3 regions of the Pantoea sp. SGAir0183 genome follow, and region 3 is predicted to be linked to each of the others. Evidence: predicted binding sites of a transcription regulator. Region 3 holds the regulator's gene; each other region holds the start of a gene.
The links. The regulator CRP, encoded in region 3, controls carbon source genes, mostly activating them, when cyclic AMP is high. The targets are predictions, from matches to a motif close to ATGTGANNNNNNTCACAT.
Positions count from the first base shown of each region.

Region 1: a site for CRP is predicted at 7,420-7,437, ahead of C1N59_RS21605 (iron-containing alcohol dehydrogenase). Genes of this name have one in related genera too.
Region 2: a site for CRP is predicted at 5,139-5,156, ahead of C1N59_RS09940 (sugar transporter). Genes of this name have one in related genera too.

Region 1 is NZ_CP028057.1:217,323-227,973, forward strand. It holds gene C1N59_RS21570 (MetQ/NlpA family ABC transporter substrate-binding protein) at 1-692, opposite strand, end outside; gene C1N59_RS21575 (cupin domain-containing protein) at 932-1,333, shown strand; gene C1N59_RS21580 (SDR family NAD(P)-dependent oxidoreductase) at 1,464-2,144, opposite strand; gene C1N59_RS21585 (YhcH/YjgK/YiaL family protein) at 2,146-2,616, opposite strand; gene C1N59_RS21590 (sialidase family protein) at 2,621-3,778, opposite strand; gene C1N59_RS21595 (sodium:solute symporter family protein) at 3,780-5,201, opposite strand; gene C1N59_RS21600 (dihydrodipicolinate synthase family protein) at 5,279-6,160, opposite strand; gene C1N59_RS21605 (iron-containing alcohol dehydrogenase) at 6,183-7,328, opposite strand; gene C1N59_RS21610 (D-threonate 4-phosphate dehydrogenase) at 7,830-8,816, shown strand; gene C1N59_RS21615 (mannitol dehydrogenase family protein) at 9,657-10,651, shown strand, end outside.
Region 2 is NZ_CP028053.1:2,132,835-2,143,485, forward strand. It holds gene pepT (peptidase T) at 1-1,139, opposite strand, end outside; gene C1N59_RS09920 (ABC transporter substrate-binding protein) at 1,267-2,862, shown strand; gene C1N59_RS09925 (DksA/TraR family C4-type zinc finger protein) at 2,963-3,229, shown strand; gene C1N59_RS09930 (YoaK family small membrane protein) at 3,232-3,330, opposite strand; gene C1N59_RS09935 (hypothetical protein) at 3,356-3,679, opposite strand; gene C1N59_RS09940 (sugar transporter) at 3,900-5,084, opposite strand; gene cybB (cytochrome b561) at 5,250-5,795, opposite strand; gene C1N59_RS09950 (hypothetical protein) at 5,999-6,256, opposite strand; gene C1N59_RS09955 (MFS transporter) at 6,421-7,668, opposite strand; gene C1N59_RS09960 (LysR family transcriptional regulator) at 7,767-8,669, shown strand; gene C1N59_RS09965 (sugar metabolism global transcriptional regulator Mlc) at 8,788-10,005, shown strand; gene bioD (dethiobiotin synthase) at 10,121-10,651, shown strand, end outside.
Region 3 is NZ_CP028053.1:406,529-417,179, forward strand. It holds gene tsgA (MFS transporter TsgA) at 1-343, opposite strand, end outside; gene ppiA (peptidylprolyl isomerase A) at 603-1,175, shown strand; gene C1N59_RS01855 (YhfG family protein) at 1,254-1,424, shown strand; gene C1N59_RS01860 (putative adenosine monophosphate-protein transferase Fic) at 1,414-2,013, shown strand; gene C1N59_RS01865 (aminodeoxychorismate synthase component II) at 2,175-2,750, shown strand; gene C1N59_RS01870 (bifunctional acetylornithine/succinyldiaminopimelate transaminase) at 2,839-4,059, shown strand; gene C1N59_RS01875 (YccS/YhfK family putative transporter) at 4,061-6,136, opposite strand; gene crp (cAMP-activated global transcriptional regulator CRP) at 6,195-6,827, opposite strand; gene C1N59_RS01885 (OsmC family protein) at 7,130-7,534, shown strand; gene C1N59_RS01890 (phosphoribulokinase) at 7,564-8,433, opposite strand; gene C1N59_RS01895 (YheU family protein) at 8,495-8,713, opposite strand; gene C1N59_RS01900 (hydrolase) at 8,718-9,734, opposite strand; gene C1N59_RS01905 (LysE family translocator) at 9,787-10,389, shown strand; gene C1N59_RS01910 (LacI family DNA-binding transcriptional regulator) at 10,392-10,651, opposite strand, start outside.

The sequences.
Region 1 (10,651 bases), on a different contig from region 3:
TTGTCCTGACGTGAAACCAGGGCGTTAACGTACGGCGAAGAGGCGCTTTCCATAAACAAACCATCGCGATGAGCAGATAACCCCGCCTGCGCAGAGAAGTTGGTATTAATAATGGAAAGGGTGACGTTTGGGTCGTCCAGCGTGCGGGTAAGCTGTGGTGTATCCACTTCGACCAGCTTCAGATGTTTGGGATTATCGGTAATATCCAGCGATGTTGGTAAATAACCCACACCGTCTTTTAGCTTAATCAGCCCCTGAGCCTGTAATAGCAGCAGGCTGCGTCCAAGCGTGGTGGCTTCATTTGATATCGTAATGGTATCGCCATCCTTCAGCTCACTGATATTTTTAATTTTGTGCGAATAGGCAGCGATAGGGAAAACAAACGTTTTGCCCACAACGGCAAATTTATAGCCGCGCTCCTTTGACTGCTCTTCAAGGTAAGGCAGGCTTTGAAAGGCGTTCGCATCCACTTCTTTATTATTCAGTGCTTCATTGGGCAAAACATAATCATTGAAGTTCAGCACTTCAACATCCAGCTGATACTTATCTTTGGCTACTTTCTGTACTTCTTTCCAGATAGCTTCATCAGGACCCGTATTAATAGCCACTTTCACTTTATGATCGTTATCAGGCGAGCAGGCGGACAATAATAATACGGAACTGGCGATTAGCGCCGTCAATAAACCTTTCATGTGTAGGGATTCCCATCAGTATTTGATGCCGAAAGCCTAATACAAATTCACGGTATTGCGTACTTACGCGTCGCTATAAGATATAACCATCATGCTCTGATTGGGATAAAAAAACATCAGCGCTGTTATCGCTGTCTCCGCCGCCTTTCAATTGCTGATATTAAGTGTGCTGGCGAATTATCAGCTATTTTTAAACGAGTCACTCAGCCCGGCCCGGGGCGTCATTAACAGGAGAAACGATGTCAGGTGAAAACAGCGATAACGCATCAGCATCAGAAATTAAGGCGGTAACGCTGCTCAAAAGTTGCCAGGCATGGAATGGCCAACATATTGACGCTTATCCGCAGGGACAACCCGAACTGACAGTCATACGCTTAACCCTTCCGGCGCAAACCGCCTTGCCCTGGCATACTCATCCGATGCCCAATGCAGCGTTTGTCCTTTCAGGGACGTTAGTGGTGGAGGATAAAGAAACGGGTGAGCAGCAAACTTTTCAGGCTGGTGAAGCGTTGAATGAAACCATCAACAGTGCGCATCGTGGTTTTACGCTGGAAAGTCCTGCTGAGCTGATTATCACGTACGCGGGTGTGAAAGGGCAGGCACTGACCGAACCACTACCCGGCGAGCCGGAAGAGTTTTAGATCGCTATGCGGGCAAAGCCTGTGACGTAATGTGAATGAAAAAGGGGAAGGGCTCACGCCATTTCACCGGAATAAGCGCGACAGCCGTGGTTAAACCAGCCGGTAAACGCGGGTTTAACCACGCGGCAAATCAGGCTTTAAGTGAAGCGCCTCCACATATCACCAGCTCCTGCCCTGTGATGGGAGCAGCGCGTTCACTGAGTAAATAACTCACCAGTGAAGCCACTTCTTCTGGCTGAATCAGGCGTCCCATTGGCGGCAGGATGGGGGCGGATGAGGCCCGTTCAGGTTTGGTCAGCATCGGCGTTTCGGTTGCGCCGGGAGCGACAACATTCACCGTAATCTGCCGAGGAGCCAGTTCCATTCCCCATGAGCGGACCATGCCAACCAGCGCCGCTTTGGTTGCCGCATACTGCGAGCGATTGGCGGCACCGCGCGAGGTACGACTGCCGATAACGACGATCCTGCTGCCTGGCTTAAGCGTTGGCGCAAAGTGATTGATCAGCACTTCGGCTGCGTGAACGTGCAACGACCACAAGCGTTTGCTGGCCGCTCCGTCCAGTTCGCCCAGCGGGGCGGCGACGATCATTCCTGCGGCGTGAATCAGCGCATCCGGCGTTTCAAGCCCGCTGATTGCCGACCTGAATTGATCGGCATCAGTGAGATCAACGGCGATGCCGTTCAGGTTGGGTAAGGCTGCCTCGCCCTGCGTCCGGCTCAGCCCCGTAACTTTCCAGCCCTTTTGTAATAAATCCTGAGTAATCGCTTTGCCGATGCCAGAACTGTAGCCTGTAACGATAGCGTGACGCATCTCAACCTCCTGACATCGATTTCGGTACCTTAAAGACGGCTTTACGAACGGCTACTGGCGCGCCTGCGGCACAGAGGGCCTGATGGGGTTCACCGGGCAAAAAGACCGCAAAGTCTCCCTTACGCAAAGTGATGCTAACCGGTAATGGTTCTGGCTGCGCGATATACAAATCGGGTTTGCGCTCTTCATCTCCGGCCCTGGCAATGGAATGGGTGCCAGCATAAATGACCTCTTCACCCTCCAGCATCACCTGAATGTCAGTCCAAAGATGGTGGTATTCCGTATGACGCAGCGTGGCGTCCTGGGTGGTGGCCTGTTGGATCGTGCAAAACCACGCTGCATTTTCCGGCTGCCATCTACCGATATCCCTTGCGGCCAGCGCTTCAAGAGAACAGTCGGGTAACCGGAGCAGAGCCAGTAAGGGTTCGGGTAACCCTGCCAGTGGCAGGGCGTTCAGATTGCCGATAATCATTTGCTTACTCCTTCACCCAGTCGGGTGTGACGCGCGCATATTTAATCGCCTGGCGGAAATAGGTATACGCGATATGTAAGGTACCCTGTGCATCCTGTTTAATGCTCGGGTAGGAAAACTCACGGTTCAGTTTTTCCTGAGAATTGTTTGTCATACAGTAACCGTCACCTTCATCCAGGTTTTTCTGCCACGGCCAGGTTTTGCCGCCATCGGCGGAAATTGCGACAGTCATTGGGGCGCGTGGCGCCCCCCAGAAAGCGCTTCGTCCGGTTGCTTCTGGCTCCTTTCTGCCGTCACCGTCATCGATCTCATCATAGAGTGACGCGCGACGTTCCGTTGCCCCGGCTGCACTCATGCTATTAAACACCAGCGCCAGTTCGCCACTTTGCAGCGTCGTCACCTGAATTGACGAATTGTTGTTAGGTAACACCGTGGCTTCAGGCGCTGTCCAGCTCTCACCACCATCGGTGGATCGGCTGAGATAGATATTGTCTGCCCAACGGCTGCGGTAAAGGGCAACCAGCGAACCATCCTGCAGGGCAGTGATATTCATATGTACGCACCCCAGGCTTTCCGGCACAACCACATCCCGCCAGCTTTTACCCTGGTCGAATGAAATCTTCACCGCACTGATATCGTCGTTACCCACCCACTTTTCACCCGGCTGCGTGCGGCAGTAAAACACCGGCAGTAACCAGTTGCCGTTTTCCAGCACGGTGATGGGCTGACGAATAAAGGTGCCCGGTTTATCCAGTAACGTGTCAATGGGCCCCCAGGTTTTACCCAGATCGCCAGACTGGCGGTAGCGGACAATCGCCGTATCCTGATTACCGGACAGCTGTGCGGTCCACAACAGCCACAGCACGTTGTCGGGCGCGAGGAACAGAACGGGATTCTGCTCAGAACGGGTTGGATCGTCGGACAGTTTTATCGCCTCACTCCAGATATGGCTGCCTGCAGGTAAGCGCGAGCACCAGACAGAGATATCGGCTATGCCTTCCTGTGTGCCGCCAAACCAGACGCAGAGCAGAGAACCATCGTGCAGCGGTAAAATATTGGCGGCGTGGTTCTGTGGACATGACGAAGGCAGCATTGCGGTCAGTACGCGGTCATCTTTTTCCCATGGCGTCAGGATGCCATCACGCGTTACGGTTACAGTCATTTTATTCTCCTTTTCCTGCGGCAGCTCTGGCGTGTTCTGCCGCTGCGGTTCTGGCTTTGCTGGGGATCATATGGTCAATCGCCATGATCAATGCAGGCGTCAGTAGGGCGATATACATGTTATTAATACCGAACGGATCGCCTGCCAGATACCAGACTGAGGTCACGACACATGCACCAATCAGGCCGGCATTGGCACCGCGAGTACTTCTGTAGAACGGGGCATAGAAGGCAATGACCGCGACAACGGTGATAGACAGGCGAATCGCTCGGGTAAAGAAGGACAGTTTCAGAACTTCAGGGACAAACAGGACAAAGATCAGCGGCAGAAAGCCAATCAGCAGCGACAACCAGCGCGTGGTTTTAAATTCCTGCTCTGTCGTGGGTTTGAAATAAGGCACATAGAAATCCTTCACCACCAGCGACGCGATAGCCAGGGCAACGGTACTGACGCTGACAAATATAGAGGCAACCAGTGAGGTCGTTACCAGACCAGCCAGCCAGGGATTCATATCCTGCAGAAACACCGGCAATGCATACAGGCTGTCAATATTGGGGTGGAGATATTTGGCTGCCACACCGATAACGGCAATCGCCAACGCAATCGGCATACAGAACAGAAAGGCAATCCAGGTCGAGCGCTGCGCCGACTTCACACTTCTGGTCGACGAGATAGCCTGAATGACAAACTGGGTGCAGAAGATCGAGCCAATCGTCCCGATAAGCCAGGCGACAATGGTTGACGCGCCAATATTACCGTCCCAGGTCCAGTAATAAGCGGGCATTTCATTGATCATAGGCTTGAGGCCGCCCGTTTGTGACAATGCAAACCAAAGAATAGCCAGGATACCAAAATATTTCAGCGCGCTGTGTAGCATGGTGACCCAGGCGATTCCTTTTAAACCGCCGAAGGCAAAATAGAACGTACTGACTACAGCCGTAATAAAAGCGGCAACCGGCAATGTCACGTGTAATACAGTGGCGATTGCCGCCGCACCACTGACATAATTTCCCACATTGACCAAAAGCAGGGCATAAATCATGATCAGTGAAATAATATTCTTGGTGCTGTTACCGTACTTCTCAGCAATCGCACCCGAGATGGTAATTTTACCGGTATTATAAATGCGTTTCACCAGAATCATGCCAAAAAGGGGAAAGCCAATAGCGGCGCCAATGACTGACCAGGACGCGGCAATCCCACCTTCAAAGGCGGCCTGAGCCGTGCCGATCGTCGATTTTGCACCGATATATTCTGACATCAGCAGAATACCTACAATAAAGGCAGGCATGGCTCTTGAGCCTTCCATAAAATCGCCCGCGTTTTTACTACGTAACCGGAATGTCAGCCAGGTGGTAAAAAGAATATATGCCAATACAATGCCGATAATTATCAGGGTGTCCTGAGCGTTGAATGTTTTCATTATAGCCTCAGATAGAGCAAGATAAATTCGGGGAGCGCTTTATGCTCCCGGTATTTAAAATTTATAAATTCTTATTATCATTTCAGGTACAGGTTAGTGATTCTGCGAATTTCCTCTTTCTGCGCAGCGTCAAAATGAATGGCATAACGGCTCTCGCCCACGTTATGGCCTAAAATTTGTAGCGCTTTTTTTACTGCTGCAGGTGAAAAGGCGACCTTATAAAGATCGGTGCGCAACCCTGTGACCTGTTCCTGCGCCTGACGTGATCCGTCAATATCGCCGGCATGAAAGCGTGACCAGATCGCATTTATCTGGCGCGGTGCAACGTTAGCCAGACCTGATATACAGGCAGAGCACCCTTCAACAAAGCCTTGATGGATAAGTGAATCAGGGCCGTTAAGCACGTCAAAGTTGTCGCATTCTTTTACCGCGTCCAGATAGCCGCGCAGGCTTTCATGACTTCCGGCACTGTCTTTTACACCAATGATATTGGGATGGGCAGCAAGGGTGCGAGCGGTTTCTGGTTCAATCGTATTGCCTGTTCTGGCCGGAATGTTGTACAGAAAAACCGGTACGGAAAGGCCATCCGCAATTGCCGTGTAATGGTTAATCAGTTCGCGTTGATTTAACGGCACAAAATAGGGCGTGATTACTGAAACCGCATCCACGCCCAGCTTTTCAATTTGTTTACCCAGGCGAAGGGTGTCCCGGGTCGATATCTCACCAATATGGGCAACAACCTTTGCCCGCCCCGACACTTCGTTAACACAGGTTTCTGTAACAGTAAGCTTTTCTTTTTCGTTGAGAACAAAGAACTCACCATTTGTGCCGCCGCAAAAAATACCGTTACCGGCATTGAGTTGTCGGGTAACCTGGCGCTTCAGTTCATCAAGATAAAGATCACCTTCCTGAGTAAAAGGCGTCACAATCGCTGTAAGTACACCTTCTATTTTTTTCATCTTTACCCACTCCTTTCGGTGGTTAAATTTTAGGGAACAGGGCCCGGTAAATATCAGCCACATCCTGATGACTTACAGCGCAGGGTGAATTGTTCATTAAACGCTTCACATTGAGTGCAGATTCGCTCAGCGCATCAATATCATCTGACGGCACACCTAATGTTTCCAGGTTATCCGGCAGATTGAGCCGTTTAACTAATTTGGCGAGATAGTCGACCAGCGCGTGCGATTTTTCTTCCGGGGTCAATGTGATATCGGCGCCCGGAATGAGGTCCCAGACAGTGGCAAATTTGTCGATGGCAAACGGGCGCACCACTTTCATACAGGGTGCCAGCAGAATGGCATTGGCGACGCCGTGAGGCAGGTGATAAGTGCCTCCCAGAGGATACGAAAGCGCATGAACAAGATGGGTGCCGGCGTGCGCGATTGCCGCGCCGCCATAATAAGAAGCCCATAGCATTTCCAGCTTCGCGTTCAGGTTATGCGGTTCAGTGACGGATGTTTCCAGATTCCGGAACAGCTTATGCAGGCCCATCAGCGCAACGTTGTCACCCACAGGGTTCGAAATGGTGGCGGTGTAACATTCCAGTAAATGGCACAGTGCATCAATGCCCGTTGATGAGGCGATATGCGCAGGCATGCTGGTGGTCAGTTCTGGAATTAACGCGACATAATCCGGCAGCATCACAGGGGAAATGATGCCTGATTTGGTGTTTTTTTCAGGGATAGCCAGAATAGCATTGGGCGTTGCTTCCGAACCCGTTCCCGCCGTCGAGGGAATAAGCAGTGAGGGTAAACGGGCTGTAATTTTCCCGCCATCAAGCAGCGCTTTAAGGGAGGGTGACGCAACGTGACATAACACAGAAAGCAGCTTCGCCACATCCAGTACGCTTCCACCGCCAATGCCCACCACTAAATCAAACGTTTTACCTGCTGTACGCGACAGCACCGCTTCAACATCGTTATGCGTGGGTTCTGCCGGAACATCATCGATCAGTTTAACGTGACGGCCATCCTGACTGAGCAACGTCAGGATTTGCGTGGTCGCGGGCAAATTTACAATGTTCTTGTCTGTTAAAACCAGCAGGTGTTGTTTGTCCGTAACGACCGGCGTCAGTGCCTTTATCGCGTCGGAACCGCTCAATATTGTGCTGTTAATTAATGCCACGTCTGTCTCCCCATAAATGACTGAAATTCTTCATTCCGCTTAACTTCGCTCACTCACTGGCTAAATTTATAAATAAAATGGCGCTTTATTAAATTGATCTTGCTCACATATAATCGAATGTGATTGAATATAATCATTATAGTGAGGGGTGAAAACTGATGAGGTGCGTTGTGTCTCTGATCTTCAGGTGCTTTTGACGACAGGGCGACAAAACAAGAGGGCCAGATCTCTGACCGTTGACCGGATGAGTGAAATCGCTCAACGACGGCAATGCGGGTTTGCACGCTGGGCTGATTTTAGCGACAAGACGTCAGGGTTGGCTAAATGGACTGCTGCAACCGTCTCGGCCCGGGCGTAACGCGGCCCAGAAGGGCGGCGGTGTATGTTCCGGGTGGGCATGCATCCGGTTGTGACTGACGTCAGGCGGTATTAACGAAAGCCGGTGTTTGGGTAATGAACCTCCCCCTTTAAAAATTTTGAGCGTCGTTGAGGAGAAAATAAGTGACGAATGTTGTGGCGATTACGATGGGCGATCCGGCTGGGATCGGTCCTGAAATTATTATTAAGGCCTTAACCGAGGGCGCGTTAGCGGGTTCGCCCGTTGTGGTTATCGGTTGTGTACAAACGTTCCGCCGCATACTGGCAATGAACATAACGCCCCAGGCGGAATTAAACGTCATTAATAACGTGTCCGAAGCCCTCTTTATGCCCGGCGTTATTCATATTATCGATGAGAAAGTGGTACATCCTGAGGCACTACAGTGTGGGGTTGTGCAGCCTGAAGCGGGCGATGTGGCTTATCGATGCATCAAACGTGCAACAGAAATGGCGATGCGCGGTGATGTGAAAGCGATTGCGACGGCTCCGCTGAATAAAGAAGCGCTGCATATGGCCGGCCATCATTATCCAGGCCATACGGAATTACTGGCAAAATTAACTGACACCAAAGATTATTCGATGGTGCTCTACACCGATAAACTCAAAGTGATCCACGTCAGCACGCATATTTCTCTACGGACATTCCTGGATACGCTCAGCCAGGCGCGCGTTGAAACGGTAATCAGAATTGCCGATACGTTTTTGCGCCGTGTCGGCTTTAGCCAGCCGCGTATTGCGGTTGCGGGCGTTAACCCACACGCGGGTGAAAATGGGTTGTTCGGTGATGAGGAAATTCGCGTGCTGACACCGGCGATTGAGGCGATGAAGGCGCAGGGCATAGACGTCTATGGCCCGTGCCCGCCGGACACCGTATTTATGCAATGCAATGAGGGCATGTATGACATTGTTGTGGCTATGTATCATGATCAAGGCCATATTCCGCTCAAGTTGTTGGGCTTTTACGACGGTGTAAATATTACCGCAGGCTTACCGTTCCTGCGCACCTCAGCCGATCATGGCACGGCCTTTAACATTGCCTGGACCGGTAAAGCGAATCCCGAAAGTATGGCTATCTCGATTGATATGGCGCTGCAAATTACGCAAGCATAGTGTTGTGCGGGAAGGGAGGCTCAGGGTGACATGATTGCGTTGCCCTGCATACGGCTTCTGGGCGGCTGTGAAAACCTTCGCGATAAAACAGGCACCTGAACCTATATAACCTTAATACAGCGACGCGTCGGGAAACGGGTGTCTGTCATCGCATGCGGGTGCAATATCAATACAGCACCGTATCGGACTGGTTTAAATGCTCCGGCTCCACAGAGGCATAACTGACGGCCTTACCACGTACGCGTCGAATGACGCCAGATGAGGGAATAAAAAGCGTTCAGCGTTAATGTCCCGCCTGTCAAACACGGCGTTGAGTTTCTGCCTGATTTTCGTTTTGTCCGTAGCGAAATAGCTCACCGTGCTCTTAAACCCATTGGTGCGATTAAGTCTTTTTATACATGACGCCTGATGAGGTCGGCCGTTTTTATAAGCAATCTTTCGTATTTTTTTAAATTTTGGTTATTCACTCGCACCGCAAAACAGCGTGTTAATACGTATCAGCCTGTTTGAAAGTTAATTCTTCTGTAGTGCCAGTAATATTTATAGTTATAAAGAAGTTATGATTTTTATTTTCTTTGTTAATTAATAATACTTTGCCCAAAGACATAATTGCCATTCATCACATTTTTTATTTATAACTGGTATGGTAGTGGAACAATTCTGCCGCTGACGATAGGCTTCTCGCACCTGTTCTGTTTTAAAAACTTTCCTTTTGCCGTGGTGTTCTCAGGCGCTTGATCCAAACGGCGCCGCACAGGAAAACATCAAGGCGATCTCCAGGTGCTGCCGTTATTTAACGTCAGTGTCCACGCAGCTAATAAAAAATAAGGTGAGAAAGAAATGCAAACTACTCTACTGAATGCGAAGGCGACGGTTCCAAAATGGAACAGGAATAAGCTCGTCCCGCGTATTGTCCATCTTGGATTCGGTGCTTTTCATCGGGCTCATCAGGCGGTCTATGCCGATGTTCTTGCAGCAGAACATAACAGCGACTGGGGCTACGTCGAAGTTAATCTCATCGGCGGGGAACAACAGATTGCCGATCTGAAACGTCAGGGATTATTGTACAGCGTGGCAGAAATGTCGGCTCATGGCTGGGAAGGGCGCGTAATTGGTGTGGTGAAGCAGGCGCTTCACGCTCAGGTCGATGGAACCGAAGCCGTACTTCACGCCCTGTGTCAGCCCGAAATTGCCATCGTTTCCTTAACGATTACCGAGAAAGGCTATTGTCATTCACCGGCAACGGGCGAGCTGATGCGCGACCATCCTCAGATTGTCGCTGATCTGGCTCAGCCTCACCAGCCGCTTTCTGCGCCAGGGATCATCGTTGAAGCACTGGCGCGTCGCAAGGCTGCTGGTCTGCCTGCGTTTACTGTGTTGTCCTGCGACAATATTCCAGAAAACGGAAAAGTGATCGGTCAGGTCGTGCGTGCTTTTGCCCGACAACGTGACAACGACCTGGCAGACTGGATTGAACAGCAGGTGACGTTCCCTTCAACCATGGTGGACCGTATCGTACCGGCGATGAATCCGCAGAGTCTTGACGCGATCGCGGCGCTTATTCAGGTGGCCGATCCCGTCGCGGTAGCCTGTGAGCCCTTTCGCCAGTGGGTTATTGAGGATAATTTCGTCGCAGGGCGGCCGGCATGGGAAAAAGCCGGTGCAGAGTTAGTCAAAGACGTGCTGCCCTACGAAGAGATGAAACTGCGTATGTTGAACGGCAGCCATTCATTTCTGGCTTATCTGGGCAACCTTGCGGGTTATGAGCATATTTATGACTGTATGCAGGACCCGCACTTTCGCCTTGCGGCACGACGCTTAATGTTGACAGAACA
Region 2 (10,651 bases), 1.7 Mb from region 3:
AAATTGTGCGCGCCTGTGAAAAAGTTAGGGGTGAAAATACCGCGGGCAGATAAGGCCGCGCCATCGGTACCGCCGCGCATGGGAATCACTTTGGGTGTAATGTCCAGATCGCGCATGGCAGCAAAAATCAGATCCAGCGCCCGGCGGTCGTCGCCCATGGCATTGCTGATATTGCTGTAAATATCGTGAATCGTTATCTCGACCTGTCCGGTGGGATAGCGTTCAGCAATCAGGCTGGCAACATGCTGCAATTGTTCTTTGCGCGCGGCAAAGCTCGCCAGATCGAAATCGCGAATTGATGCTTTCAGCGTCGCAACACTGGCATTGGCCTGCATTTCATTGAACCAGATATAGCCTTCACGGCCTTCCGTGTGTTCGGGCGTCGCCTGCCTGTCGAAGTGACTGATAAAGTCATGGGCCATCAGCAGCGGGTTGACCAGCACACCTTTACCTGACATCGGATGGGCGGGAACCCCGGTGAAACGCAGCTCTGCCGCCGCGCCATTGAAGTTTTCATAGACCACTTCACCCAGTTCACAACAGTCGATGGTCCAGGCAAACTCCACATTAAAGCGGGTGTTAAGATCCAGCGCTTTGGCACCGCGCAGGCCAATCTCTTCATCGGGGACAAACGCGACGACTACATCACCGTGCTGATCCTGCAGGTTTTCCATTAACGTCATAACGACGCTGACCGCCGCTTTGTTATCGGCGCCCAGCACGCTGGTCCCGTCGCTGAAAATAATGTCCTGGCCGATATAAGGGGCAATTTCAGGATGCGCATCCCGGCGCAGCCAGATGTTCTGTTCGGGATTAAGGCACAGATCTTCGCCCTGCCAGGTCAGGATCTGCGGGTGAATATCAGGTGACAGACCGACGTCAACCGTATCAATGTGCGTAATAAACCCAATGCGTGGCGCGTCAGGGCAGTTGCCCGGTTTAACTGCCGTTACCGTCGCCTGTTCATCAACGACGACCTGTTCAAGCCCCAGTTCGCGCAATTCATCCGCCAGCAGCGCCGCCATCGCATGTTGACTCGGGGTGCTCGGTAAGGTGCTGGACTTTGCATCACTCTGACTGCTCACCGCCAGATAACGGAAAAAACGCGTGATCAACTGCGTCTGAAGTTTGTCGGTCATCACTAATCCTTATTAGTTGACTACATGCGGGGTTCGCTATGGTGAAGATTCATGCTATCAATCCACTGTTTGCACCGTTTATTTAGAGAGTCTGATATATAGAAGTCAACATAAAGCGAGGATAATAATGAGAAACAGGTTTACAACCCTGGGATTGCTGACGGTCGGTATCGCATTGGCAGGAAGTGTTAACGCGACGACGCTGGTCTACTGCTCAGAAGGCTCACCGGAGAACTTTAATCCGCAACTTTACACCTCGGGAACCAGCGTGGATGCCAGTGCCGTGCCGGTGTTTAACCGCCTGGTTGATTTTAAAACCGGCACCACAGAATTAATTCCAGGCCTTGCAGAACGCTGGGAGATCAGTCCCGACGGCAAAGTCTATACGTTCCATCTGCGGCATAACGTTAAATTTCAGAGCAATAAGCTGTTTACGCCCAGTCGTGATTTTAATGCGGATGACGTCATCTTCTCTTTTATGCGCCAGATGGACAGCAACCATCCCTATCACAACGTCTCGGGCGGGCACTATTCCAACTTCGACAGTCTTGAACTGGCCACGTTAATCACCCACATTGACCGCGTTGACGATCACACCGTGCGCTTTACGCTGGCGCACCCGGAAGCGCCATTTCTGGCCGATCTGGCCTGGTATTTCGCCTCCATTCATTCGGCAGAATATGCAGACAAGATGCTGAAAGCCGGCACACCGGAAAAAGTGGATAGCGATCCCATCGGAACCGGGCCTTTCCAGTTGGTTCAGTATCAAAAAGACTCACGCATTCTGTATAAGGCGTTTCCGGACTACTGGCAGGGCAAGGCCAGACTGGATCGGCTGATTTTCAGCATCACGCCAGACGCGGCCGTCCGCTACGCCAAACTGGAAAAAAATGAGTGCCAGGTAATGCCGTTCCCGAATCCTGCCGATCTCGAAAAAATGAAACAAAATCCGGACATCACGCTGAAACAGGCCGCGGGACTGAATACCGGTTTCCTGGCCTTTAACACCACCAAAGCCCCGACCGATAATGTGCAGGTTCGCCAGGCGCTGGCCATGGCGATCAACAAGCCTGCTATTATCGAGGCGATTTTTAAAAGCACTGGCGTGGTGGCGAAAAACATTCTGCCCCCCGGCGTCTGGAGTGCCGACAAAGACCTGAAGGATTACGATTACGACCCGGAAAAAGCGAAAGCGTTATTGCAACAGGCAGGCGTGAAACCAGGGACGGAAATTGCGCTCTGGGCGATGCCGGTACAGCGTCCCTATAATCCCAACGCACGCAGAATGGCGGAGATGATCCAGGCAGACTGGGCAAAAGTGGGCATCAAAGCCAATATTGTCAGTTACGAATGGGGCGAATACCTGAAACGTGTGCGCAGCGGTGAACATCAGGCGGCCCTGATGGGCTGGACGACGGCAACCGGGGATCCGGATAACTTCTTTGGTCCGCTTTACAGCTGCACGTCGGCGAAAGGGGGATCGAACTCATCAAAATGGTGCTATCAGCCCTTTGAAAAGCTGATTACCGCCGCCCGTGCCGAACCCGATCAAGCCAAACGCACGGTCATGTATCTGCAGGCGCAGCAAATCATGCACGACCAGATGCCAGCCGTAATGATTGCCCATTCCACCATTTTCGAACCGATCCGCAAATCGGTGACCGGTTACGAAGTGGATCCCTTCGGCAAACATATCTTTTATCAGGTCGATATTAAGCCGTAATGTCCGTCACCGGCTTCACAGGGAGGTGAGTCGGTTTGCCTGCAAAATCCCTGATATGTTGTACAGTTAACCTGTACAGGTAATGAAGTGGAGCACAAAAATGGCAAACGGCTGGGCAGCAGAAGGGGCAGTACAGGAGCAAATCGACAGCACCGTTAATGACGGTATCGAACGTGTGCGTCAGTCACTGGGACAGGGGGAAAGTGCCACAGAATGCGAACTGTGCGGCGAGCCGATTCCCGAAGCCCGCCGTCAGGCACTCAAGGGTGTGCGTTATTGCGTTTCCTGTCAGGAAAAGATCGATAAGCAGAAAAAAGAGAGCAGTCTCTACAACCGGCGTGGAAGTAAAGACAGCCAGCTACGCTGATCTCAGGAACCAGGCATCGCTAGGCCGCTGCCGATGAACCAGGCGAGAAAGCCAATACCTGCCACGATGATAGCGATGGGGAACAGCAGACCAATTCTCATAATTATCCTGTGAGGTTACGCCACGTCAGGCCAGCCGCAAGGCGGCACGGTTGTTCTTCAGCAAAGTAAATAATTCAAACTGCGTGGCGTCCGTGATCTGACGCTGCACTTCACCTTGCGTATACAGCAGCAGATGAATATGCCCCAGTTGACGCCAGACGATGATCGCCGAGGCAATCAAGGCGCAGGTCGTTTCTGCCTGCACGCATTCTACTGTAGCGTAGCGAACGTCGTCTAAATCATTCGTAAAAATTTTCACCGCCTCAGCAGGTAAGATGGCCTGGAGATCCTGCAACATCACCCGGCTGACGCTACGCGACAGGTACAGCGTTAACCACTTTCTCGTCATGAACGTTGATCCTTTTTCGAGGTTAACAGATGTAATGGATGAGTCAGGTAGAAGGGCATCCTCTGACAATATAAGCGGTTATCCGGTGTGTTTAGCACCTTTCTGACGCGCTGCACCTTCGGACGCCGGAACAGGTCGTCTGGCCGTTCAGTGCCGCAGTGCATGATAGCAGACGAAGACGCATCGGCAGGCTTCTGCGAGGCGCAGAAGCCTGCTTCAGTTAACCATTAGAGCGTAACTGTGGGTAGCGCCGGAAAATATACACGCACCACAGCAGCGCGACCAGGCCGATCATCGCTCCCACGTTACCGACGTCAGACAGGCTCATATATACGCTCACCTGACTGCCCAGTAACGCGCCCGCACCGATGCCGATGTTGTAAATGCCGGACATCAGCGACATCGCCACGTCGGTGGCATCGGGTGCCAGTGACAGGACACGGATTTGCATCGCCAGGCCAATCATCATCATCGCCATTCCCCAGACGACGCAGAGGGTGATAATCGCGCCAGGACGCACGGCGGCAAAAATTAACAGCCCCATGCATAAGGTGACCAGGGCGATGGCGCTGATCAGCAACGCTGAGGGAAAGCGTTTACCCAGCGAACTGAACAGCAGACTGCCAATAATGCCGGCAGAACCAAACAGTAACAGCAGCAGGGTGGTAAAACTTTCGCTGGCATTCGCCACCAGTTGCATAAAGGGTTCAATATAGCTGTAAGCCGTATAGTGCGCGGTCACAATGAGTGTAACCAGCAGGTACATGCCTGCCAGGGCCGGGCGGCGGAACAACAGCGGTACGCTGCTTAATGAACCGGTGTGTTCACTGGGCAGACGCGGCAAGACGCGCGCCAGCATAATCATCAGGATCAACGCTGACAGCCCGATCACGCCAAAGGTGGTGCGCCAACCCAGCGCCTGCCCCACAACGCGACCAATGGGCACCCCCAGCACCATGGCCAGTGCCGTACCGGTTGCCAGCATACTGAGCGCCTGCGTTTTTTTACCGGCAGGCGCCACACGAATGGCCAGTGAGGCGGTAATGGACCAGAACACCGCATGTGACAGCGCAATGCCAATGCGGGAAACGATTAACGAACTGAAGCTCCAGGCGAATGTCGAAAGAACATGGCTGGCTACAAAGAGGCTAAACAGTACCGTAAGCAGTAACCGCCGTTCAACATTACGCGTCAGCAGCATTAACGGCAGGGACAGCAGCGCCACCACCCAGGCATAAATCGTCAGCATAATGCCCACTTCAGCGGTTTTCATCGAAAACCCGGCAGCAATATCCGACAGTAAACCCACCGGTACGAACTCAGTGGTATTGAAAACAAAAGCGGCGATGGCCAGCAGCACCACGCGTAGCCAGGCCGTTTTACGGGAAACAGTTGTTAAAGGCATGAGAAGTTAAATCTGTCTGTGCGTCAAAAGAGGATGACAACGATCATCCCACGAAAGTGACCTGCGTCACAATTTAGTGGCTATTGTGTAGGAATCAAGCGCCGGGTGGAACCACCTGGCGCAGATTATGGTGATTTTTTTAGCCCGATGTGCAGCGTCAGGGAATCAGGGCTGGCGCGTCCCGCGCCCCGGCATCATACGCAGCAGCGTATTGTCCTTCAGCGCATAGTGATGGAACAGGGCTGCAGCGACATGTAAGCCGATGAGCCAGTAGCCCAGTGGCGCCAGGGTTTCATGCCAGTCGACGAGCGTATCAGAGAGATCGAAATCAGGTTCCGCAGCGACCGGCATGGGAATGCCGAATAATAACCACTCACGGCCCTTCAGGTAACGTGAGGCGATGCCCAGCACCGGCAGACTGATAAATAAGGCATAAATCAACGTGTGCGTCAGGTGTGCCAGGCCCGTTTGCCAGCGCGGTACGGGGGGCGTAATCGCGGGGCTGCGATGGCGAATTTTCAGCAGTAACCGTGACAGCATCACCACCAGAATGGTTGCGCCCGCGCTAAAGTGTGTCACGGTCATCACAAAGCGCTGCCAGGAGCCCCGTTCCACATAACCGCGCAGCTCCATCGTGGCATAGACAATAATCAGCAGCAGCACGGTCAGCCAGTGAAGGGAAATTTGAGACGCCGCATATTTATCACGCATGTTAAATCCCTGTATGAAGAGTAAGGCCTCTAAGATAACGGAAAAAAGGCAAAATGCTTAACGAATTGGCGACTTAAAGCGGGACGGCTACAGGGGCAGGTCGGCGGCAACTGAACGGCGGGCTGGCAGGGCAGATGGCGGCGATATTCCGCCATCCTCTGGAAAAACGCGGCTGAATGGGATCGCAAAGGCATGCGCTGTGATCAGAAATCGATACCGTGCTTCAGTCCAACGCTGTCATGCAGGGGTGGGGTTTGAGCAGACATAACCGGGCAACAGTCGTCGCAGCCTAATGCGCTGGCATAATATTTTCGGGCCTGCTGTATAGCCGCTGTTGCAGAGTAAAACGTGCCCAGAAACAGTCGGTCTTCCAGACCCGGAAGGTAGCGACAGCCTTTGGCGTGTACCACGTGGTTATCGTTGTAACCGGATTGTTTATTGACGTAATAGTAATGCGCCATGAGGTCTCCCCTAACAGTGAATTCAAAGATGGCATTAATCTTTGGGATTAAACCGATTATAGCGGGGAAACACCGGTAGTTAGCAATGATACTGATAATACGGACAATTCTTGTACAGCGGATTTTCCGGGCCGCATTGTGCCCGGAAAATTTGTTAAGTTTTGCTAGAGTTTGCGTTGATGCAGCCGCCACGCGACCGCCAGGGCCAGCAGCAGCAGGGTAGAGATAAACACGGTAATGCCCGGCCAGCCAAACTGATGCCAGAAAAAGCCCCCTGCCGTACCCGCCACGCTGGACCCCACATAATAACTGAACAGATACAGTGAAGACGCCTGGCCTTTTGCGCGACGCGCGCGTGGCCCAATCCAGCCGCTGGCCACGGAGTGTGCGGCGAAAAAGCCAGCACTGAACAGCATCATCCCAATAAAGATCAGAACCAGCGCATGAAAGGCGGTCAGGAGCAGGCCCGTCAGCATGATAAGCGTTGCGCCCAGCATCACCGGCCCCCGGCCATATCGACTGGTTAACGCGCCGGCTTTGGGCGAACTCCACGAACCGGTCAGGTAAACCACGGACAGCAGTCCCACCACGGCCTGGCTTAAATGCCACGGCGCACCCAGCAGGCGATAGCCGATATAGTTAAACAGGGTGACGAACGCCCCCATCAGCAGTAAGCCTTCCGCGAACAGCAAGGGCAGGCCCGCGTCGCGCCAGTGCAGGCGAAAGTTAATGGCCAGATGGCGGGGGCGCAGGGATGTCGGGTGAAAATGCCGCGAGGCGGGCAAAATTTTCCAGAACATCAGGGCGGCCGCCAGGGCAAAACAGCCAATGGCGGCAATGGCGACGCGCCAGGAGAAAAAGTCGGTTAATACGCCGCTGATCAGGCGACCGCTCATCCCGCCAATCGAATTTCCGCTGATATACAGCCCCATCGAAAAGGCGACTACGCTGGGATGGATTTCTTCACTGAGATAAGTCATCCCGACGGCCGCTACGCCGCTGAGCGACAGGCCAATAAGCGCCCGCATCAGCAGAATGCCGTGCCAGCTTGTCATGGTGGCCGAAATCAGCGTGCAGACGGAAGCCAGCATCAGCGCGGTGACCATGACAGATTTGCGACCGACAGCATCGGACAAGGGGCCGGTAATCAGTAAGCCCAGCGCCAGTGTCGCGGTGGAGACTGACAGGGAAATACTGCTGGCGGCCGGTGACACGCCAAACTGTGCAGAGAGGACCGGCAGCAGCGGCTGCACACAATACAGCAGCGCAAAGGTGGCCAGCCCGGCCGAAAACAGCGCCAGTGTCACGCGCATAAAGGGCGGAGTGCCGCGCACGATCCACGCCTGAGAAGGTGATGCAGGCTGCTGCGCCACATTTCTGTCCAGGGTGACAGCCGATGAAGAGCGATTCACAGTAATCCTTATGAGTAAAAACAACGAATAACGTAAGGCTAGGAAAAGCGGATTAGGTTGTCTAATATATTAATAATCTCAAATAATATTTTTAACCTATGAATATCGAGCTGCGTCACCTGCGTTATTTTATTGCCGTTGCAGAAGAGCTGCATTTTGGCCGCGCGGCGCAGCGGCTGCATATTTCTCAGCCGCCGCTCAGTCAGCAAATCATGCACCTTGAGGCAGAAACCGGGGCGCAGCTGTTTAACCGCACCAACCGCAGCGTGCAGCTCACGCCGGCCGGGCAACAATTTTTGCAGGATGCGCGCGCCATTCTGTTGCAGGTTGAGCAGGCGACCCAGCGTGCGGCACGACTACATCGGGGAGAAGAAGGGGAACTGCGCATTGGCTTTACCTCCTCTGCCGCTTTTATTGGTGTCGTCTCGGATGCGCTCTATCTGTTCCGCCAGCGCTGGCCTGATGTTCATGTTCAGATGCAGGAAATCAATACCCGGCAGCAGCTGACGCCGCTCCATGAAGGGAAACTCGATTTGGGTGTGATGCGCAACACGCCGCTGCCTGCGGATCTGCATCATCAACTCCTGTTACAGGAGCCGCTATGCGCGGTGGTGCACAAAGCCCATCCGCTGGCATCCGCCGGGAAGATTTCTTTACAGGCGCTGGCCAGTGAGCCTTTTGTCTTTTTCGATCCGCAGGTGGGAACGGCGCTTTACAGCGAAATACTCGATTTACTGCAACGCTATCAGATCAAACCCTATATCACTCAGGAAGTGGGCGAGGCGATGACAATTCTCGGTCTGGTCGCGACCGGTTTAGGCGTGTCTATTTTACCGGCATCGTTCAGCCATGCCCGCCTGACGAATGTCGTCTGGCTGCCGCTTGAGGAACCGGATGCACTTTCGGAAATGTGGCTGGTCTGGTCTGCGCAACGGGAAATGAGCGCGCAGATGGCCCATATGATGGCGCTGTTGCGGCGGGAAAACGAACGCTCTCGCTAAAGGCGGAAAAATTATGTGTGATAAATCACATATCTAAGCAAATATTTGCCGCAAAAGGTGAATCTGCCGCACCATAGCGGATATTTATTTAGAAGCGCGAAAATAACCGGAGCAGGGTGTGAGTTCGGACAGCCAACCTGGCCATATTGACCAAATTAAACAAATCAATGCTGGCGTCGTTTACCGATTAATTGATCAGCATGGCCCCGTCTCGCGCATTGAATTGTCCAGGCGCGCCCAGTTAGCCCCAGCCAGTATTACCAAAATTGTCCGGGAAATGCTGGATGCCCATCTGGTTCAGGAAACCGAATTCCAGGATCCGGGCGCGCGTGGTCGTCCCGCTATCGGGTTAATTCTGGACACGGAGGCCTGGCACTACCTGGCCCTTCGCCTGCACCGTGGCACATTAACCCTGACGCTTCGCGATTTGAGCAGCAGGGCGCTGGTTGAAGACCATTTGCCCCTCCCGGATGATCCCACCCAATCCTTACTGACCACACTGACCGACCATGTTGATGCGTTTTTTATCCGCCATCAAAAGCGGCTGGAAAGGCTGACCGCCATTGCTATCACGTTGCCGGGGCTGATCAACGTCGCATCAGGCGTGGTGCACCGGTTACCCGGTTATACCTGCCATGATATGCCACTGGGCAGCACCCTGGCGGCCCGAACCGGCCTGCCGGTGTTTATCCAGCATGATATCTCGGCCTGGACATTGGCAGAATCCCTGTTTGGCGCATCGCGCGGTGCGCAGGATGTCATTCAGATTGTCATTGATGAAACCGTGGGGGCGGGCGTGATCACGGACGGACAGTTACTGCACAAAAGCGGACGTGCGCTGGTCGAAGTGGGCCATACGCAGGTCGATCCCTATGGTCAGCAATGTTACTGCGGGAATCATGGCTGCCTGGAAACGGTGGCCAGTACCGGCAGTCTGCTGGCCCTTGTTGCTCAGCGTCTGCCGGGACAGCCCGACAGCCTGTTACATCATCAAACCTTAACGCTGGAGGCGGTCTGTGAGGCGGCCCAGGCGGGTGACAGGCTGGCCCGCGATGCCATCGCCACGGTAGGGCATCATGTGGGCAGGCTGCTTGGCATGATGGTAAATATCTTCAATCCTCAACATATTCTTATCGGTTCACCGCTAAATCAGGCGGCGGAAATCCTGTTCCCGGCGGTACAAAACACCATTCATCAGCAGTCGTTACCGGCTTACAGCGCAGGCATTCAGCTTGCACCTACTGAGTTTACTGAGCCTGGCACACTCGGTGCGGCGGCGCTCATTAAAGATTCGCTCTATAGCGGTTACCTGTTAGTGAAGTTACTACAAGGTTAAGCAACACTAACCTTGCGCTAACGCAATCTGCCCGTGCTTTTCCTTCCTTAGAATGTCTGTTCGCACGAAAGACTCATCGCCGATGAGTCGAAACCGCTGGTGAAGGAGACGTCGAGTGAAAACGCTATTTATTGCGGGAACAGATACCGAAGTGGGAAAAACCGTTGTGTCGCGCGCCCTGTTACAGAGTTTTATTCAGGCCGGTTTCAGTGCCGCAGGCTACAAGCCTGTTGCCCGTTGTGGTGTCAAAACGGAAGAGGGCCTGAGAAATAAAGATGCGTTGTTTTTACAAAGCGCCTCGTCCATGACGTTGCCTTATCAGGCTGTGAATCCCGTTATTTTCGAAAAAGAGGAAATCGGGGGTTATCCGCCTTGTGAGGTTAACTATGCGCGAATCAGTCAGGGGTTAAAGAACCTGCATCAACTGGCCGATCGCGTCGTGGTTGAGGGCACAGGAGGCTGGCGCAGCCTGATGAATGATGCCCAGCCGTTATCGGCCTGGGTGGTGGAACAACAGTTGCCGGTGATCCTGGTCGTGGGAATTAAAACGGGCTGCATCAGCCATGCGTTGCTGACGGCTGAGGCTATTCTGGGTGATGGCTTACCGCTGGCAGGCTGGGTGGCAAACCGGATCAATCCGGGGCTG
Region 3 (10,651 bases):
ACATGGTGATACCACTGACGACGCCCAGTACGAACATGCACAGCGAAAATACCGACAGATCCCGGCTGGTCATCAGTCCGATAACGGCTAATACCATCAGCACAAAGCCAAAAATCAACTGGCGTTTGAGCGGCACAATGACCATCAACCAGGCATTAAGGAAAACGGCAGCCAGGATGCCACTGTTCAGGAAAGTGAAGGTGTTACCCATACTGTCGATGGGAATCTGGAAATCTTTCGCGATATCACCCATTACCATACCGGTGACAATCACCAGGGCACCGGTGAGCGCATAGGAAAGAAAGCTAATCCAGGTAAGGCCGATACGATTACGATTTGTCATGTTCTGAACCTGTTGGGAAGCGGGAGCGCTGAAGCGGCAGAAATTGTAAACGGAACCGTGATCTTAATAAACTAAGAGTGAAAACTGTTGTCATTCATTTCATCAATACTGTGATTTTAATCACGAAGCGGAAGCAATCTTTTTCAGGCGTTTTTGGGTGCGTTTAGCGTAAATATAGGTAAAACGCTGGCTCTTGTATTACATGCTCTTTACAATCAATATCGTTTTTGAGCTAGCTCTCCAAAGTAAGGAATTACTCATGTTTAAACGTACTTTGACAGCGGCAGTTGCCCTGTTAGCGCTCTCTTCTGTTTCTGCCTCAGCTTTAGCGGCCAAAGGTGATACGCATGTCCTGCTGACCACTTCTGCCGGTAACATCGAACTCGAACTGAATAATCAAAAAGCACCGATCTCCGTTAAAAACTTCGTTGATTACGTTAACAGTGGTTTTTACAACAACACGATTTTTCACCGCGTTATCCCGGGTTTTATGATTCAGGGCGGTGGCTTTACCAATGAAATGCAGCAAAAACAAACCAATGCGCCGATCAAAAATGAAGCGGATAATGGTCTGCGCAACCTGCGCGGCACCATCTCCATGGCGCGCACCTCCGACAAAGACAGCGCCACCAGCCAGTTCTTTCTGAACGTCGCTGACAACGCCTTTTTGGATCATGGTCAGCGCGATTTTGGCTACGCCGTCTTTGGTAAGATCGTGAAGGGCCAGGACGTCGTGGACAAAATCTCTCAGGTGCCAACCAAAGATGTCGGGCCTTACCAGAATGTTCCCGTCAAGCCGGTGGTCATTTTGTCGGCAAAAGTCCTGCCCTGATTGTCTTGATTGCCATCCCGTTTCCGGCAAAGGGAAAATTTGCTCTTATACTTAGGGCAAACCTGAGCAGGAGGCGGTATGGCAAATACACTTACAGACAAACAGAAGGCAGCGCTCTGGCGACAGCGGCGGAATGCCAGCTATCGGGCAAGCTGTCGGCTTGAAGGCTTTACCCTGACGGAACCGGAGGTTAAGGGTGAAGAGGCGGAAGCCCGTCTGACCTCTTTAAGGAGGCAATATGGCTGCTAATACTGCCGTCACGCAGGATCCCTACCTGTGGCAAAACGACACGGTCCTCAAAAACCGTCTCGATATTCATGATGAAGCACAGTTACGTAAAGCAGAACTGAGCTTTAGCGCCGCCCGGCTTGCCACACTTGAACTGGGCCCACCCAAAATCGGCCTGCCTTACCTGTGTCACATTCACCGTACGCTGTTTCAGGATGTCTACAGTTGGGCTGGCGAACTCCGCACGCTGGACATCTGGCGCGACGAAACCCCTTTTTGTCACTTCGAATATATCGAAAAAGAGGGTAATGCACTCATGGCCGCGCTAGAAGAAGAGAACGGCCTGGCCGATCTGCCTTTAGCTGAGTTTGCGAAACGCGTCGCCTGGTATTATTGCGAAATCAATATGCTTCATCCTTTTCGCGAAGGTAATGGCCGGGCGCAGCGTATTTTCTTTGAGCAACTGGCCCTGCATGCAGGTTACCTGCTGGAATGGGAAAAACTGAATCCGGAAGAGTGGGTCAGCGCCAGTCAGGCCGGTGCGGCAGGGGATTTACAACCGCTGGAAGACGTCTTTGCCAGCATCGTCAGCGAAGCGCATCCTGTCTGAACCCCGTTCCCGCCAGGGAGGCGAGCGCGTCTCCCTGCGCCTGGTAGTCTGTTTTCCTCACATCACACTCACGTCACACCGAATGATAAGATACGGCTCTGGTCCTCATTCCGGATGCCGGGCCTTGTACGTATCCTTCTGATCTGCCTGAAATCATAACCATGCTGCTGCTTATTGATAATTACGATTCTTTCACCTGGAACCTGTACCAGTATTTTTGCCAACTGGGCGCGAACGTTCAGGTGGTAAGAAATGATGCCATCACTCTGGATGAAATGACGGCGTTGCCGTTAACCCACCTGGTGATTTCACCCGGCCCCTGTACGCCCGATCAGAGCGGGATCTCATTACAGGCCATTCGCCACTTCGCCGGTCGCCTGCCGGTGCTGGGCGTTTGTCTGGGGCATCAGGCCATCGCCCAGGTGTTTGGTGCGCAGGTCGTGCGTGCGCGCGAAGTCATGCACGGTAAGACGTCTGCTGTTCAGCATAACGGCTGTGGTGTATTTCGCGGTCTGAATCAACCGCTGACCGTAACGCGTTATCACTCGCTGATTGTGAAAGCCGATACGCTGCCTGATGAATTTGACGTCACCGCATGGAGTTTACGTGACGGTCAGCCCGACGAAATTATGGGCATCCGCCATAAAACGCTGGCACTGGAAGGCGTGCAGTTTCATCCTGAAAGTATCCTCAGCGAACAGGGACATCAATTGCTCGCTAATTTCCTGCAACAGTAAAGTTGTGTTTGCCTTTAAGTGATTTTTTATGCATATTTCATGATTATTATTTCATCACGAATCAACTCATCAGTTTGCGAGGTTGTCAATGGCAGCGGAAAACATTGCGGTAACACGGGAAACGTTCGATCAGGTTATTTTGCCTGTTTATGCACCTGCGCAGTTTGTACCGGTAAAAGGCAAAGGAAGCCGGGTGTGGGATCAGCAGGGTAAAGAGTATATCGACTTCTCGGGTGGGATTGCCGTCACCGCGCTGGGCCATTGTCACCCGGCGCTGATTGAAACCCTGAAGAAACAGGGCGAAACCCTGTGGCACACCAGCAATGTGTTCACCAATGAACCGGCTTTGCGCCTGGCCAGCAAACTGATTAACGCCACCTTCGCGGACAGAGTGTTTTTTGCCAACTCCGGCGCAGAAGCCAACGAGGCCGCGTTTAAGCTGGCGCGTTATTATGCCTGTAAACGTCATAGCCCGTTTAAAAGCAAAATTATTGCCTTCCATAATGCCTTTCATGGCCGGACGCTGTTTACGGTCACGGTAGGCGGCCAGCCAAAATATTCCGACGGTTTTGGCCCGAAACCCGCTGACATTGTGCATGTGCCATTCAACGATTTGGCGGCAGTGAAAGCCGTTATCGACGACCACACCTGTGCGATTGTCGTTGAGCCCATTCAGGGTGAAGGTGGCGTCATGCCGGCCACGCCAGAATTTATGCAGGGGCTGCGTGAGCTCTGCGATAAACATCAGGCGTTGCTGGTGCTGGATGAAGTTCAGAGCGGTATGGGGCGCAGCGGTAAGCTGTTTGCTTATGAGCACTACGGCGTCACGCCAGACATTCTGACTTCGGCGAAAGCGCTGGGCGGTGGTTTTCCTGTCAGCGCGATGCTGACCACTGAGGAGGTGGCGTCAACGATGGCTCCTGGCGTGCATGGCACCACCTATGGTGGCAATCCGCTGGCCTGTGCGATTGCTGAAACCGCGCTGGATCTGATCAATACGCCAGACGTGCTGAACGGCGTGGAATCCCGTCGTCAGCAGTTTGTCGAGGCACTCAAGGCGATTGATGCCCGTTACGATCTGTTTAGCGATATTCGCGGCAAAGGCTTACTGGTAGGCGCGGCCCTGAAGCCGCAACATGCCGGAAAATCACGCGATATCCTCAATGCCGCCGCGGCTGAAGGCGTTATGGTGCTGGTGGCTGGTACGGATGTGATGCGTTTTGCCCCTTCACTGATTATTGAACCCGCCGATATTGAAGAAGGCATGGCGCGCTTTGCCAAAGCGGCCGGGAAAGTCCTGGCTGCCTGAGTTATTTTCGACCCAGACTACGAATCAGCCAGCGACCATGATGCGGTCGCTGGTTCCACGCCAGCGATGAGATCGTGTGCATCACCTTAAGATGATCCAGAATGCGCCTGATGTGCTGCTCCAGTACTGTGACCGGTCCCTCGTTGATATCTTCAATCCCCTGTAAAAGATCGGTTTGCGAACTTTCGCCATCATATTCAAGCCGCTGCTGGCAACGCTGCAGCGCAATTTCACACCATTGCAGATAGTGCTCCGCCAGCGTAGGCGGCAGCATGGTATGTTCGCGTGCCAGAATCGTCATGGCGTTGATGTGCTCAACGATAAACTGGCTGTGCGTGACCCATAAACGCATATCCTGTAAATAGCGTGCGTTAAACCCCGGCTCCTGCATCGCCTGATTTAGTGAGTTAAAGACTGCATTGTGGGCCTGATTAACGTTAACGCGCTGATAGGCGAGTACCTCGGGAGACTGTTCCGGACCAAGCAACATGCGTAACGCGTCCTGGAAAGCCTCAAGCACATCATGTGCGTTCTGTCGTAGCAGGGCACTTTGCCATTGCGGCCAAAGCCATAACGTTCCGCCAAACGCAATCAGGCAGCCCATCAGGGTATCCAGCAGGCGCGGCAGTAAGAATTGTGCGCCGTTAAGTGACAGAAGTTGCAGGGTATATACCGCGGTGACCGTGAACCCCACCATCGACCAGCCGTAAAACTGGCGGGTAAAGCGATAGCTGATAAAGGTAATCACCAGCATGATGCTCAACACCAGCGGTTCAGGGACATCCAGCCGCAGCGAGGCTGCCGCAATCACCAGCCCGGCAAAGGTGCCCAGCGCACGGTGCTGAATACGCACCCGTGTAGCGCTGTAGTTACTCTGGCTGACAAACATAATGGTCATCAGAATCCAGTAGGGTTTGGGAATCGAAAAGAACAGCGCCAGCCCGCTACCCAGCATCAGCATCACAGAAAAACGTCCGGCCGTGCGCAGGGCAGAAGAGCGCAGCGAGAGATAGCTTCTGAGTGCGGGCAGAAGCGGTAAACGGCGCTGGCGATCCGCCATCAAATCACGCTGATAAAGGGGCTTTTGTGTACGCAGTACCCGTGCGATGCGGCTGAAGTGATAAAGGCAAAAATTTCCTACCGGATTGTCCGGGTGCTGACGGGCGATTTTTTCCAGTGCCCCCAGCTGCTTGTCCATATCAAAGCGACTGGACAGTTGGTGGTACAGGATGTTGTCTGCCAGCTCACGTAAACGGGCGGAAATGGTTTTCGCATTCCAGCGAATCACGGCCTCAGCATGGCTTTGTTCTACCAGTTTTTGCACTTCTTCTGGCTGATGCAGGCTGACAGAAATGTGTTCCTGTAAATCCAGTGCGACCTGAAAAGCGCGGGTCAGTCGCTTATGACTGTGATCGCGGCTGGCGGACAGCATATGCATCTGCTGATAACAGGTGTTGATGAGGTCGATTGCTTTTTGTTGCCGCGCCAGCAACGGTGGTAGCGCCTTCTCCGGATCGGTAAGTTGCGTCAACAAGGTGTACTTGGCGTCACAATAGTTCGCCAGTTCGCGGTAAATCAGACTCAGGCTTTCACGCATTGGCTGCTCTTTCCACAGCCAAAACCAGAACCAGTTAAACAGGCCATACCACAGCGTACCGCCGATGTAGAGCAGGGGCGGTACGTAAATGGGCATGCGGCCAATCAGGCTGGTGGTAAATATCGCTGCGATCAGTGTGGCAGGGAGTAACCGTGCGTGCAGTGGGCTGATTTCACCTGTCACGCCCAGCAGCAAAGGCAGAGCGAAAAGAATAAGCGGTAAGGGCACGTCTTTAAACAGAAGCCACTGCATCAGTAAGCTACCCAGGGCAAACAGGCTGCCGCCGACAATCAGGCGTTTAAAGAAGCGTTTGTGGGGTGTATCCAGACCGGCAATATTGCAGCAGGCAGGCACCAATGAGAACAGCAATCCTTTTTGCAGATCGCCAAACAGCCAGCCGAGCGCGACGGGGAGACACAACACCAGTGTCTGGCGCAGGGCATAGTTAACTTCAGGGTGATAAATTATTCTTCGCCACATCGGCTCAACGCAAATAATTCACGGCATAACGTTGCCATTATGCCGTGAAGAATAAAGCTTAGCGCGTGCCGTAAACAACAATTGTTTTGCCGTGTGCGGAGATCAGATTCTGGTCTTCCAGCATCTTCAAAATACGTCCCACGGTTTCACGTGAACATCCCACGATTTGGCCAATTTCCTGACGCGTAATTTTAATTTGCATGCCGTCAGGATGCGTCATGGCATCCGGCTGTTTCGCCAGGTTGAGCAACGTCTGCGCAATGCGACCGGTGACATCAAGGAACGCGAGGTTGCCCACTTTTTCCGATGTGACCTGCAGACGGCGCGCCATTTGCGAGGAGAGGCGCATGAGGATGTCCGGATTCACCTGAATCAGCTGACGGAATTTTTTGTAGGAAATCTCTGCCACTTCGCACGCGGTTTTCGCACGTACCCAGGCGCTGCGCTCCTGACCTTCTTCGAACAGGCCAAGCTCACCAATAAAGTCGCCCTGATTCAGATAGGACAGAATCATCTCCTTGCCTTCTTCATCCTTAATCAGTACCGCAACGGAACCTTTAACGATGTAGTAAAGCGTTTCCGCCTTTTCACCTTGATGAATGAGCGTACTTTTGGATGGATACTTGTGAATATGGCAATGGGACAGGAACCATTCAAGTGTAGGGTCTGTTTGCGGTTTGCCGAGAACCATTCGCTATTATCCTCTGTTGTAATCGTGCCCAAAATACAGGGCTCTGTTTCCCTGCCAGGCGATGTAAGCGTTAAGCGTCTTTCCATTCAGGAAATTATTCGGGCTGCATTCGGCGCAGTGCGCATCATTCTTCCCGGCTTCGTCTTCGGATGACGAAAAATATTTTCAGCTCTGTTTGTAGCACAGCTTACGTCGACTGTCTTGTGTTGTCTCGCTTCAGCAAGATGGCGTTTTCTCTGGATTGCTGTTTCCCAGGCAAAAGCGTACGCTGAGCCAAAACAGGGTATTCTGAGGTCAAAATTATGCAGGCACGCGTCAAATGGGTTGAAGGGTTAACATTCCTGGGGGAATCATCGTCCGGCCATCAGGTACTGATGGATGGCAATTCTGGCGATAAAGCGCCGAGCCCTATGGAGATGGTGCTGATGGCGGCAGGGGGATGCAGCGCCATTGACGTTGTGTCAATTTTGCAAAAAGGCCGCAACGATGTGGTTGATTGCGAAGTGAAACTATTGTCTGAACGTCGGGAAGAAGCCCCCCGCATCTTTACCCATATCAATCTGCATTTTATCGTCAGCGGCAACGCACTTTCGGATAAAGCCGTGGCACGCGCTGTCGATCTGTCAGCGGAAAAATATTGCTCTGTCGCCATCATGTTAGGCAAAGGCGTCAACATTACCCACAGCTACGAAGTGATCGCGCTGTAATCTCACAGAGGCCAGGCTGGCCTCTGTGGTTATTCAATCCGTTTCCCTTCCATGAGCCGTTTTACTAACGGCGCCATAATTAACTCCATCGCCAGTCCCATTTTGCCGCCGGGTACCACCAGCGTGTTGATATTGGAAATAAACGATCCCTGCAGCATGGCCAGCAGATAGGGAAAATCAATGTCTTCCAGCCCCTGAAAGTGGATAACCACAAAGCTTTCATCCAGCGAAGGGATGGTGCGCGCGGCAAAGGGATTAGAGGTATCCACCGTGGGGACGCGCTGAAAGTTAATATGGGTTCGTGAAAACTGCGGCGTAATGAAATTGATGTAATCTTCCATGGAACGCACTACCGAATCCATCACCGCTTCGCGTGAATGGCCACGCTCGCTGGTATCGCGCACCAGTTTCTGAATCCACTCCAGGTTGACGATGGGCACGACGCCGACCAGCAAATCGACTTTTTCCGCCACATTGTGTTGTGCAGTCACCACGCCGCCGTGCAAGCCTTCATAAAACAGCACATCCATATCCGGAGGTAACGGTTGCCAGGGCGTGAAGGTGCCGGGAACCTGGTTCCAGGGAACGGCTTCATCATAGGTGTGCAGATACTTACGCGACTGGCCCTTACCGTGTTCGCCGTATTCGATGAACGTTTGCTCCAGCAGGCCAAAATCATTCGCCTCCGGGCCAAAGTAGCTGATATGTCGCCCCAGATCGCGCGCTTTTCGGATAGCCATGTCCATTTCGGGTCGGGTAAAGCGGTGAAAACTGTCCCCTTCCAGTTCGGCAGCGTGCAAACCGAGTTGCTGAAAAATTTTACGGAACGCCAGGCTGGTGGTGGTGGTTCCCGCACCGCTGGAGCCCGTTACCGCGATAATCGGATGGCGTGCAGACATAGTTGAAGTCCCTGTGACGTCGGGCGATGAGCATTGTTAGCACGATTTTCCGTTCGTTGCATCAGCCACGAAACTCGCTTTTGCGCATGATGTTGACCGACTCGTGCAGTTCCGACCATACCAGAACGACCTCGCCGTGCTCCAGCTGACGACGCACATCGGCGACTTTTTCCGTCAGGCTGAGCTCCTGCTCGCCGTAATCCGTGCCTTCACGCAAAACAAACGCTTCGATAAGATTTTCAAGGGTTTCGGGAGAAACCTGTTCCCAGGGAATAATCACAGAGTCAGTTATCCAGATAAGAGGAAATCCACTGTGGCACGCGCTGCTCCAGCCACAACCGAGGCTGACGCAGGGTGCCACTGACGAAACCAACATGCCCACCCTGCTGTGTCAGCTGATAGGTAATAGTGGCAGATAATTGCGCAGGCTGCGGGATCACCTCATCGCTCATGAACGGGTCATCTTTTGCATGGATGATGAGCAGCGGTTTTGTCACGAACTTAAGGCGCGGCATAGCGCTGGCGCGACGGTAATAATCCGTGGCGTCGGCAAAACCATGCGCCCGGGCCGTGATCGCGTCGTCAAAGTCCCGCAGACGGCGCAGGGCGTTAAGCTGAATGAGGTTCACCGGCAACGTGTCGGGCCAGGCCCGCAGTTTACGCTGGGCATTCTTTTTTAACTGGCTTAACAGGTAACGCTGATAAACCTGTGAAAAGCCGCGCTCCAGTCGGGCGCTGCAGGGTTCCAGCATCAGGGGCGCAGACACAATCACGCCCGCGTCAATCAGGGCTTCATCACCTTGCTGGCCTAACAGGCAACCGAGCATATTCCCGCCCAGCGAGAAGCCGACAGCAGTTGTGGGCACCCGGCCCCAGCGCGTCGTCAGCCAGTGCAGGAAAAAACGCGCATCCTCGGTTTCACCGGAGTGGTATATCCGGTTCAGACGGTTCGGCTCACCGCTGCAGCCGCGAAAATGCATTACTACCGCCAGCCAGCCACGCTGTTTGCACTGCAGCATCAGGCCATGAATATAGGGACTGTGGAAACTTCCTTCCAGGCCATGAAACAGCACCACGCGCGGTTTATGCCGGGCAAACTGAGGATCTTCACTCCAGGCCAAATCAACAAAGTCACCGTCAGGTAAATCCAGCCGCTGCCAGTGTGGCGTTAACCTTTTCGTCCGCCGTATCAGCCGCGGCAGAATGGTTTGCAGGTGCGGGTTGCCCAGACCGGGCAGGGGAATGAACGCCGCGTCGTCAGGGCCCGAAAATTTCATGTTGTAAAGGCTTGTCTGTTCCATATCACACTGTTAGCTTCGATAAGTTTTCACTAAGGGAGGAGAACCCGGGTTAATGGAACTCAGTCTGTTTTTATCATTATTAGGCTTTCTTTGGGTCGCGGCGATTACACCCGGACCTAATAATATGTTACTCACCGCCTCGGGGGCCAATTTTGGTTTTTTGCGCACCCTCCCGTTGATGATCGGCATTATGATCGGCATGCAGCTAATGCTGCTGCTGGTAGCGTTTGGCGTGGGTGGATTGATACTGCTTTATCCCTCCCTGCATCTCATCCTGAAAATTGCCGGTAGCCTTTACCTGCTGTGGCTGGCCTGGAAGATTGCCACCGCAGCCTATGAGAAGCTGGAAACCGATGCGGCACCTGTCGCACCTATGCCGTTCTGGCAGGGAGGCTTATTACAACTGATCAACCCCAAAGCCTGGCTCATGGCGCTGGGTGCCGTCGCCAGTTTTAGTCTGGCCGGTGCGGGCTATCGCCATTCTGTCCTGTTAATCAGTCTTGGCATGGTTATGGTCAATCTGGTTGCAGGCGTTATCTGGATGGGCTTTGGTGCGATGATCGGCCGTATTTTACGTAGTCCCCGCGCCTGGAAACGCTTTAACCTGAGCATGGGGCTGTTAACGGCGGCCTGCGTATTGCTGATCTGGCACTGAGCTTAGCTGGATGCGCGCTCCAGGCGCGTCCAGGGCAACACTTCGCGAACAACCGGCGCGTGCGGCTGGCGAATTTTTTTCAGCAACAGCTGCACGCTGCGCGCGCCCAGTTGATACATGGGCTGTTCAATGGTGGTTAACGGTGGATTCAGGCTGCTGGTAAAGGGAATGCCGTCAAACCCCACGACGGCAAGGTCTTCCGGGACACGCAGGCCCGCCTCCAGCGCTGCATGCACCACGCCAACCGCCAGCACATCAGACA